DNA from 4 places in the Serratia proteamaculans genome. Region 1 is predicted to be linked to each of the others. Evidence: predicted binding sites of a transcription regulator. Region 1 holds the regulator's gene; each other region holds the start of a gene.
The links. Region 1 encodes Fur, which represses iron uptake genes when iron is present. Its sites were predicted from a motif close to ATAATAATGAGAACNACTATCAA; they were not measured.
Positions count from the first base shown of each region.

Region 2: the regulator Fur is predicted to act here: its motif matches at 882-904, upstream of exbB (tol-pal system-associated acyl-CoA thioesterase).
Region 3: the regulator Fur is predicted to act here: its motif matches at 709-731, upstream of feoA (ferrous iron transporter A).
Region 4: the regulator Fur is predicted to act here: its motif matches at 1,215-1,237, upstream of QOT07_RS18015 (isochorismate synthase).

Region 1 covers NZ_OX461105.1:1,298,315-1,300,520, reverse strand. Annotated here, with positions in the region: gene fldA (flavodoxin FldA) at 1-499, shown strand, start outside; gene fur (ferric iron uptake transcriptional regulator) at 820-1,266, shown strand; gene QOT07_RS06040 (glycosyltransferase) at 1,465-2,206, opposite strand, start outside.
Region 2 covers NZ_OX461105.1:4,633,642-4,635,847, reverse strand. Annotated here, with positions in the region: gene metC (cystathionine beta-lyase) at 1-520, opposite strand, end outside; gene exbB (tol-pal system-associated acyl-CoA thioesterase) at 978-1,949, shown strand; gene exbD (TonB system transport protein ExbD) at 1,953-2,206, shown strand, end outside.
Region 3 covers NZ_OX461105.1:5,065,282-5,067,487, forward strand. Annotated here, with positions in the region: gene QOT07_RS23615 (Tex family protein) at 1-218, shown strand, start outside; gene feoA (ferrous iron transporter A) at 862-1,086, shown strand; gene feoB (Fe(2+) transporter permease subunit FeoB) at 1,158-2,206, shown strand, end outside.
Region 4 covers NZ_OX461105.1:3,859,511-3,861,716, reverse strand. Annotated here, with positions in the region: gene entS (enterobactin transporter EntS) at 1-129, shown strand, start outside; gene fepB (Fe2+-enterobactin ABC transporter substrate-binding protein) at 116-1,075, opposite strand; gene QOT07_RS18015 (isochorismate synthase) at 1,273-2,206, shown strand, end outside.

The DNA of each region.
Region 1 (2,206 bases):
TACCGAAAACATTGCCAAGATGATCCAGAAAATTCTTAAGCAACAGTTTGGCGACGATGTGTGCGAAATTCACGACATCGCCAAAAGCAGCAAAGAAGACCTGGAAGGTTTCGATATCCTGTTGCTCGGCATCCCAACCTGGTACTACGGCGAAGCCCAGTGTGACTGGGATGATTTCTTCCCGACGCTGGAAGACATCGACTTCAACGGCAAGCTGGTAGCGCTGTTCGGCTGTGGCGATCAGGAAGACTACGCAGAATATTTCTGTGATGCGATGGGTACCATCCGCGACATCATTGAACCGCGTGGTGCCGCCATTGTCGGCCACTGGCCAACTAAAGGCTACCATTTCGAAGCCTCTAAAGGATTGGCAAGCGACAGCCATTTCATCGGCCTGGCGATTGACGAAGATCGTCAACCGGAGCTGACCAACGAACGTGTTGAAGGCTGGGTAAAACAAATCGTCGAAGAGCTGAGCCTGGCCGAAATTGTCGGGTAACGCCAAAGGTTGAACAAAAGCCCTGCAGAGTGCATAGTGTTGCCGGCAGGGCCATCATTGGCAGTACTGATTACTGCAATCGAAGATACAAATTTGTAACTTCCCACATCGTCAAGGTAGACTGAGTTATCGGTTTATCCCGCCCATCAAGACGTTGCGTGTGTGACATGCAATAGTGCAATTATATCTTTGTTAACAACCGGCGGTTTCTATTTAGGTCAACCGGTTCTATAATGAGACGCAATTAACTCTTTGTGCCGACCGATGCCACAGGCGAGAACGCCTCAACTTGATTAGCATAGTAACAGGACTGAATCCGCATGACTGACAACAACACCGCATTGAAGAAGGCCGGCTTAAAAGTCACGCTTCCGCGACTCAAAATCCTGGAAGTACTGCAAAATCCGGAATGCCATCACGTCAGTGCGGAAGATCTGTACAAAAAACTGATAGATATGGGCGAAGAAATTGGCCTGGCTACAGTTTACCGCGTACTGAACCAATTTGATGATGCCGGTATCGTGACCCGTCACAACTTCGAAGGCGGCAAGTCCGTGTTCGAACTGACCCAGCAGCATCACCACGATCACCTGATTTGCCTGGACTGCGGCAAAGTGATCGAATTCAGCGATGAATCTATCGAAGCGCGTCAGCGTGATATCGCCAAACAACACGGCATCAAGCTCAGCAATCACAGTCTGTACCTGTACGGCCACTGTGCAATTGGTGACTGCCGCGAAGACGACACTCTGCACGACAAAAAATAATGCCCTTAACCGGCATCAAGAACCGCCTTAACGGCGGTTTTTTTATGCCTGCGACGAGCGGATAAAAAAATCCCCGGACAGGTCCGGGGAAAGTTCACAGCTTGAAATACGACAATTGCAGCGGCACTTCTCTCTCACTTCCCACTTACACTCACTTCACCGTCAACTCACCCGCCGACACGCGGATGGGCAAACTCTTCACAGCTCATACTCAAGAAACAGCAGCCGGTCAAAGAACAACGACCAGGCCTGATCGAATACACCACGGACACGGAACCCTTTGTTCAGATAAATTTGGCTGGCCTCACTGCTTTGCCATACACACAGCACAATGTTTTTCGCCTGGTGCCGATCAGCCTGCTGCTTTATCAGGGCGAACATCGGGTTAAAATGCCCCTGTCCGCGAAACTGGCTTTCAATCGCCAGGCTACAGATAAAATAATCATCCTCAGTGCACAGGCTTTGCACAAAGTGATCGTAAGCCTCATCAAGCGGCTTCAGTTCATCGCGGTAGTGGTAATCCGCTTTTACGCCATACAGCTCACTGACAGTAGCCGCATTGAAAAAGCCGACAAACGTCCCGCGCCGATCGTAAGCCACCGTGATCAGATCCAGATAAGGCTCGATATTTTGTGCCTGCTGTACCGACACCAGATCCAGCCCGGCCCGGTTGCCAGCAGAACAGTACTCCAGGTAGCTGGTACTAAAAATCAGCTTCGCCATGCGGGTTTTATCTGTTTCACTCGCCTGCCGTCCCGGTAGAAAATGCAATGATCCCCCCGACTCCGACAACACCGCATCCCCCTCTCCTGTGGTCTGGCACCAGTAATTACCCGCCGTAATCTGCCGCCGGTTATCGGCGATCAGGTATTCTCCAAACAGTTGATTTACCCGATCAAGCTGGCGGTCATGGGAAAGCACGGAATAATAGTGGTAATGG
Region 2 (2,206 bases), 3.3 Mb from region 1:
GAATGGCCTGCACCATGGCCGGGATATCCTGAACTTCCATGGTGATCGAGCCGGGTGACTCAAGGAACACCACGCGGGTATTGGGTTGAATAAGCCTGGCGATATCGGCGCCGATCAGCGGGTCGTAATAGGTGGTCGCCACGTTCATACGGTTCAGGATATGGGTGCAAAAATCCTGTGTGGGCTCATAGACCGAACCGGTCATCAGCAGATGATCGCCGGCGCTGACAAACGACAGGATGGCGTTGGAGACCGCAGCCGCGCCGCAAGGATAAAGCACACAGCCGGCACCGCCTTCCAACTCCACCATCGCATCCTGCAACGCGAAGTGGGTCAGGGTGCCGCGCCGCCCGTAAAACAGTTCGCCATGTGCCCGCTTGGCGGTGGCGTGCTTTTTGGCCGCCACGGAATCAAAGACCAGTGAAGAAGCGCGTTGGGTGACGGGATTGACGGAACCCCGGGTATAGCGCTTGCTGCGTCCTGCGCCGATCAGGGTGGTTTCGATGTTTTTTGACGTCATAGGAGCGGGCTCACCTTTGGCTTGGTCTTCACGGGGTATTTGCGATAGCCCTTACGTTAGCATGACATATGATAGCCATCCAGACGTTTTAACTGCCAAATATAAAAGCGGGGGGAATCCTCTGTCCGACGTCGCTTCAGCACGCCATCCTTCTGCCTGTCGGCGATAACCAAGTGGGTTTATCGGCAAACCTGCGATGTGACGACAAAATGCGATAAAAACCCTGATTTTGTTACATCTCTGTGGGGTAAAAGTGACGAAAAACCTTATAAAAGGGGCTTATAGGCCCGAACAGGCCGCGATTGGGTTGCCCTGGTCATTTTGCGGGGGCAGAAGCGTAATTTTCCCGATTATTTGGTAAATAATAATGAGAACTACTATCAATCCCTGATTGGTTTGATATGATCGCACGCTGAATTATTCCTCAAATTTGATCGGTAACGGGTGGAGGCACAGCGTGAAAACGGCTGGCAAGAATTTAAATCAAGGATCGTTCGGTCAGGGCCGGGCGCAATGGGGCCAGGCATTCGGCCGCGGTCTGATCGCTTCAATGGTGTTGGTGGTGGGCCTGGCCGGTAGCGCACAGGCAGCTCCGGCGACTAATCCGGCCGTGACTCAAAGCGTTGCTGCGGCCTCTGCGCCTGCCGCAACTGCCCCGGAAAATATCACCCCGGTGAACCCACAGCCGACCATCCAGCCGCCGGAAACCCGCGGAATGGATCTGTCCGTCTGGGGCATGTACCAGCATGCGGACATCGTGGTGAAAATCGTGATGATCGGCCTGGTGCTGGCGTCTATCGTCACCTGGACCATCCTGTTTTCCAAAGGCAGCGAACTGTTCCGCGCCAAGCGCCGTCTGCGCCGCGAACAGCTGGCGTTGGCTAATGTCCGCTCGCTGGATGAAGCCTCCGAGCTGGCACAGAACTTCTCGGATGAAAGCATCAGTTCCGTCTTGCTGAACGATGCGCAGAACGAACTGGAGCTGTCGGCGGAGTCTAACGACAACAACGGCATCAAGGAACGTACCGGTTTCCGTCTGGAGCGTCGCGTCGCGGGCTACAGCCGTAACATGGGCCGGGGCAATGGCTTCCTGGCCACCATCGGGGCCATCTCGCCGTTTGTCGGCCTGTTCGGTACCGTTTGGGGCATCATGAACAGCTTCATCGGCATCGCCCACTCGCAGACCACCAACCTGGCGGTGGTTGCGCCCGGCATCGCAGAAGCGCTGCTGGCAACCGCACTGGGGCTGGTTGCTGCGATCCCGGCGGTGGTGATTTATAACATCTTCGCCCGTGTGATCAGCGGTCATCGTGCTCAGGTTGGCGACGTAGCGGCGCAGGTTCTGCTGCTGCTGGGCCGCGATTTGGATCTGGCCGCCACCGCGGAAGCCAAACGTTCACAGCATTCACACCAACTGCGGGTGGGGTGAGTTATGGCGATGCGCTTAAATGAAGATCTGGACGACAGCGGCGAACTGCATGAAATCAACGTGACGCCGTTTATCGACGTCATGCTGGTGCTGTTGATTATCTTTATGGTGGCCGCGCCGCTGGCAACGGTAGATATCCGTGTCGATCTCCCAGCTTCTTCTGCCAAACCGCAGCCGCGCCCGGAAAAACCGGTGTTCCTGTCGGTGAAAGCGGACAAGCAGCTGTACGTTGGCGAACAGGCGGTCAGCGCCGATCA
Region 3 (2,206 bases), 3.8 Mb from region 1:
TGGACCTTCAGCGCAAACGCATCGCGCTGAGCATGCGTCTGGACGAGCAACCGGGGGAAGGTTCGCCGCGCCGTGGCAGCAATTCCGCCCCGGCCAAGGACAATACAAACCGGGCACCGGCCAATAAGGGTAAACCGCGCGGCGGCAACAACAACACCTCGGCAGGTAACAGCGCCATGGGTGATGCGCTGGCGGCGGCATTCGGCAAAAAATCTTAATCAGACCCTAACCCGGCTAATGGGATGCAGGGCGGAGTTCACTCCGCCCTTTCCTGACGAAATATCCCCGCGATTTTTGACCCGCCTCAATAAACCTGCATTTTTCTCTAATCTTACCAACGGCTATAACGACCCAATGTTTTAGGCCTGAAAATAGCGTTGTATCGCCATCGATTAACACCGTTATTAACATCATGTTCCCATTTCGCCATTTCCCAGAGAAACACAAATAGTTACCGCTCGTATTCAGTCGACGAGATGTTGCCAAATAAATACCAATATGGATGCTAACCGATCAAAGCTGCCGAATTTGTCGCTAATTTTTTCAAACTGGAAAAAATCACTACAATCACGTAACTGATTTAACTCACCATTCTCATTTGCGCCCCGCCAAACCGGGTGATAAAAGTAGTCCTGTCAGGCGGTCTCGATGATTAAATGTGATCGCCACAACTTTTGGTTACCAATACCCCTATTTTTTGTATTGAATACGATAATGATTCTCACTATTATTATTGTGCGTGTTCACTGCATTACCTCATGGATTGAAAACGTCGGCAGCCCGTCATATTTACCGCGGCGCTTCCTTTGGAACGTTCTTTTATCATCATCGGCCCAATAAGCTGGGCTCAGGGAAGGTTACATGCATCTTCTGCCTAAACGGTCGTATAAGATCGCCGGCTTCGCCAATGAAATCGGCCCAGCCTACCGCCAGAAACTGTTATCACTCGGCATGCTGCCGGGTTCGTCGTTTGAAGTGGTGCGCGTCGCACCACTGGGTGATCCCATAGAAATTAAAACCCGCCGCGTCAGCCTGGTGCTGCGCAGGAAAGATCTGGCCCTGATCCTGCTCGACGACCCATCCTGACGCGGAGTCGCCTTGCCTTGGCCACGCGCATCGCCTGGCCCCATTTCCCTTGACTGATATCACGCAAAATTATGAAAAAACTCACTATTGGCTTAATAGGAAATCCTAATTCCGGTAAGACTACGCTGTTTAACCAGCTGACCGGGGCGCGCCAGCGGGTCGGTAACTGGGCGGGCGTGACGGTGGAGCGTAAAGAAGGCCTGTTCACCACGCCGCAATCCCAGGTCAAACTGGTCGATCTGCCCGGCACCTACTCCCTGACCACCATCTCGGAGCAAACCTCACTCGACGAGCAGATCGCCTGCCACTACATTCTGAGCGGCGACGCCGATCTGCTGATCAACGTGGTCGACGCTTCCAACCTGGAACGCAATCTGTACCTGACGCTGCAACTGCTGGAGCTGGGTATTCCCTGCATCGTCGCGCTGAACATGCTGGATATCGCCAGAAGTCAAAAAATTGATATTGATATCGCCGCCCTGTCCGCACGCCTCGGCTGTCCGGTGGTACCGCTGATCTCCACCAAGGCCGATGGTATTGGTGTACTCAAGCAGATGATCGACAATCATCAGTTCAACGAATTGAAAGCGCTGGTGCTCTACCCGCCGGTGCTGCTGAAAGAAATGACCACGTTGAGCGATGCCATGCCACAGAACCTGCCGAGTGAGCAGCGCCGCTGGCTGGCACTGCAGATGCTGGAAGGCGATATCTACAGCCATACTCTAGCCGGCCCGGCGGCGGCCCTGCTGCCGGCAGCCAGAGAGGCACTGCGACAACAGCAACAGGAAGACCCGGCATTAGTCATCGCCGATGCGCGCTATCAGTCGATCGCCACTCTGTGTGACGCCGTCAGCAATTCGCAGCAGGCGATACCAAACCGCCTTACCGAAGCCCTGGATAAAGTGATCCTCAACCGCTGGCTGGGAGTGCCGATCTTCCTGCTGGTGATGTATCTGATGTTCCTGCTGGCAATCAACCTTGGTGGTGCGCTGCAGCCAATTTTCGATATCGGTTCTGCGGCCATCTTTATCCAGGGCATTCAATGGCTGGGTTACACCCTGCATTTCCCTGAATGGCTGACTATTTTCCTGGCACAGGGGGTCGGTGGCGGTATCAACAC
Region 4 (2,206 bases), 2.6 Mb from region 1:
ACCAGTTTTGGCTTTGGCGTGGCGCTACTCGGTGTGGTGCTGGCTTTTGCGATGCGCGGTCTGCGTCAGGTGGGCCGTGGCGGGCAAGAAAGCGATCTCCAGCCCGCCGCAGAATCTACTGAGAAATAAACTGTTTTTCCAACAGCGTCAGCAGGTTGCTGGCGCTGTAGTAATCCAGCCGGAAGGTGTCACTCCCCAGCGCGTAAACCCGCTGGTGCTGCACCGACGGCAGGTCCGCCAGGAAAGGATTGGCCATCAGCCGCTGGACATCGCTGTCGTTGTTGGCGAACAGCATCAGCGTCTGGCCGTTCAGGCCTTCCGCCAGGTTTTCACCGCTCAGTTGAATAATGTCCTTACGCATCCCCATGCTGCGGCTGTTGTTCAGCTTGGCCGGGAGCGGTGCCAGGGTAAAACCCAACTGCTTGAGCATCTGCCCCTGGGACGAAGCGGCGGTCCACAGGTTGGCGGATTTGCCATCGGCGTTGAAGACCAGGGCGGAAATCGGTTGTTCCGGCAGTTTCATATGCTGCTTCAGTGATTTTTCACGCGCATCGAAATCACTGACCACTTTCTGTGCCTGAACTTCATGCCCGGTAGCCTGACCCAGTTCGGTCGCCAGTGCCTGCCAGCTTTTGTCGTCGTAATTGACCACCAGCACCGGGGCAATGGCAGAGAGCTGATCGTACAGGCGCAGGGCGGAATCGGCACCGGTGGCCGAGATGATAATCAGATCGGGGGCTTCACCGGCAATAGTTTCTGCGTTGGGTTCGCCGATATACAGACGCTTGACGCCCCGCTGTACCGCGATAGCGCCCCATTGATGGAAGAAGCCCTGTGAGTCCGCCAGACGGTTGCCGGGCGTGGTGGCGCCACTGGCGATCACCGGGGCGTCGATCGCCAGCAGGGTACCGGTGACGGTGACGCTGGTGGAAACAATACGCGCAGGGGGCTGGCTGAGTGTCACCACGCCGTGTGAAGTTTCAATTTTGCGCGGCCAACCGGCGTCTGCGGCATGGGCAGTACCGATGACCATCAGGCCAAACAGCACCAGGCTGAAGATCGGGTTCTTCTTCATAAAGCATCCTTAGAAGTTAAATAGTAATACTTATCATTTATATAATTAAAACTGCTGGTTTTATATCACGATTATGAATGGAAGAACTGTTTACATTTATTGACATAGCATATTCACGAGGGTAATTTAACGCGATTCAATACAAATGATAATCATTATTATACCGGTTATTGTTCATGATACGAAAGGGAGTACCGATGAGCGTTACAGTAAAGAGTTCCGGGCAGAAGAAGCCGCAAAGCAAGGATAGCGAACAGTCTGCTGCAGGCGTGTCGCCGACCTCCGGCTTTTTCTTTACCTCTCCTTTCCGTAGCCTGAGTACTCAAGGCTGCTTCGCCAAAATCACGCTGCCGGCCCAGGACGGGGACCAGCTTAACGGCGAGTTCCAGCAGGCGGTACAGCATGCTTTTGCCGAGGCCAAACTGGCGGGGGTGAAAAACCCAATACTGTGCGGTGCGATCCCGTTTGACACTCATCAGCCCTCCGCGCTGTTTATTCCCCAGCAAACCCAATGGTTTGAGCGCGATGCCTATTTGGCTGGCGTAGCTTCACCGCAGGACGCCCTGCCGGAAATTACTCGCCAAAATGAAGTGCCTGCCCAGCAACCCTTTATGCAGATGGTGGCGGATGCGGTGGAAGCGACCCGTGGCGACCAGTTGGATAAAGTGGTGCTGTCGCGATTGCTGGAGATTGAAACCCGCGAGCCGGTAGATCGCCAGGCGTTGATGGCGCGTATCATCGCCCAGAATCCTCATGGTTTCCACTTCCATGTCCCGCTGGAACAGGGGGCACTGTTGGGGGCCAGCCCGGAATTGCTGCTACGCAAATCCGGCGCGCAGTTCTACTCCAACCCGCTGGCCGGCTCTGCCCGTCGTGATGCCGATCCGCAGCGGGATCTGGAAGTCAGCCAGCAGTTATTGGTGTCAGAAAAAGATCGCTATGAGCACCAGTTTGTCACCGAAGGGATGCGTCAGGTGCTGGCCGATCGCTGCCGTTATCTGAATATCCCCACCGTTCCTGAATTATTGAGCACTACCACGCTGTGGCACCTGTCGACACCTATCGATGGTGAAGCCGCCAGCCGCGCTGAAAATGCGCTGTCGCTGGCCTGCCTGTTGCACCCGACGCCGG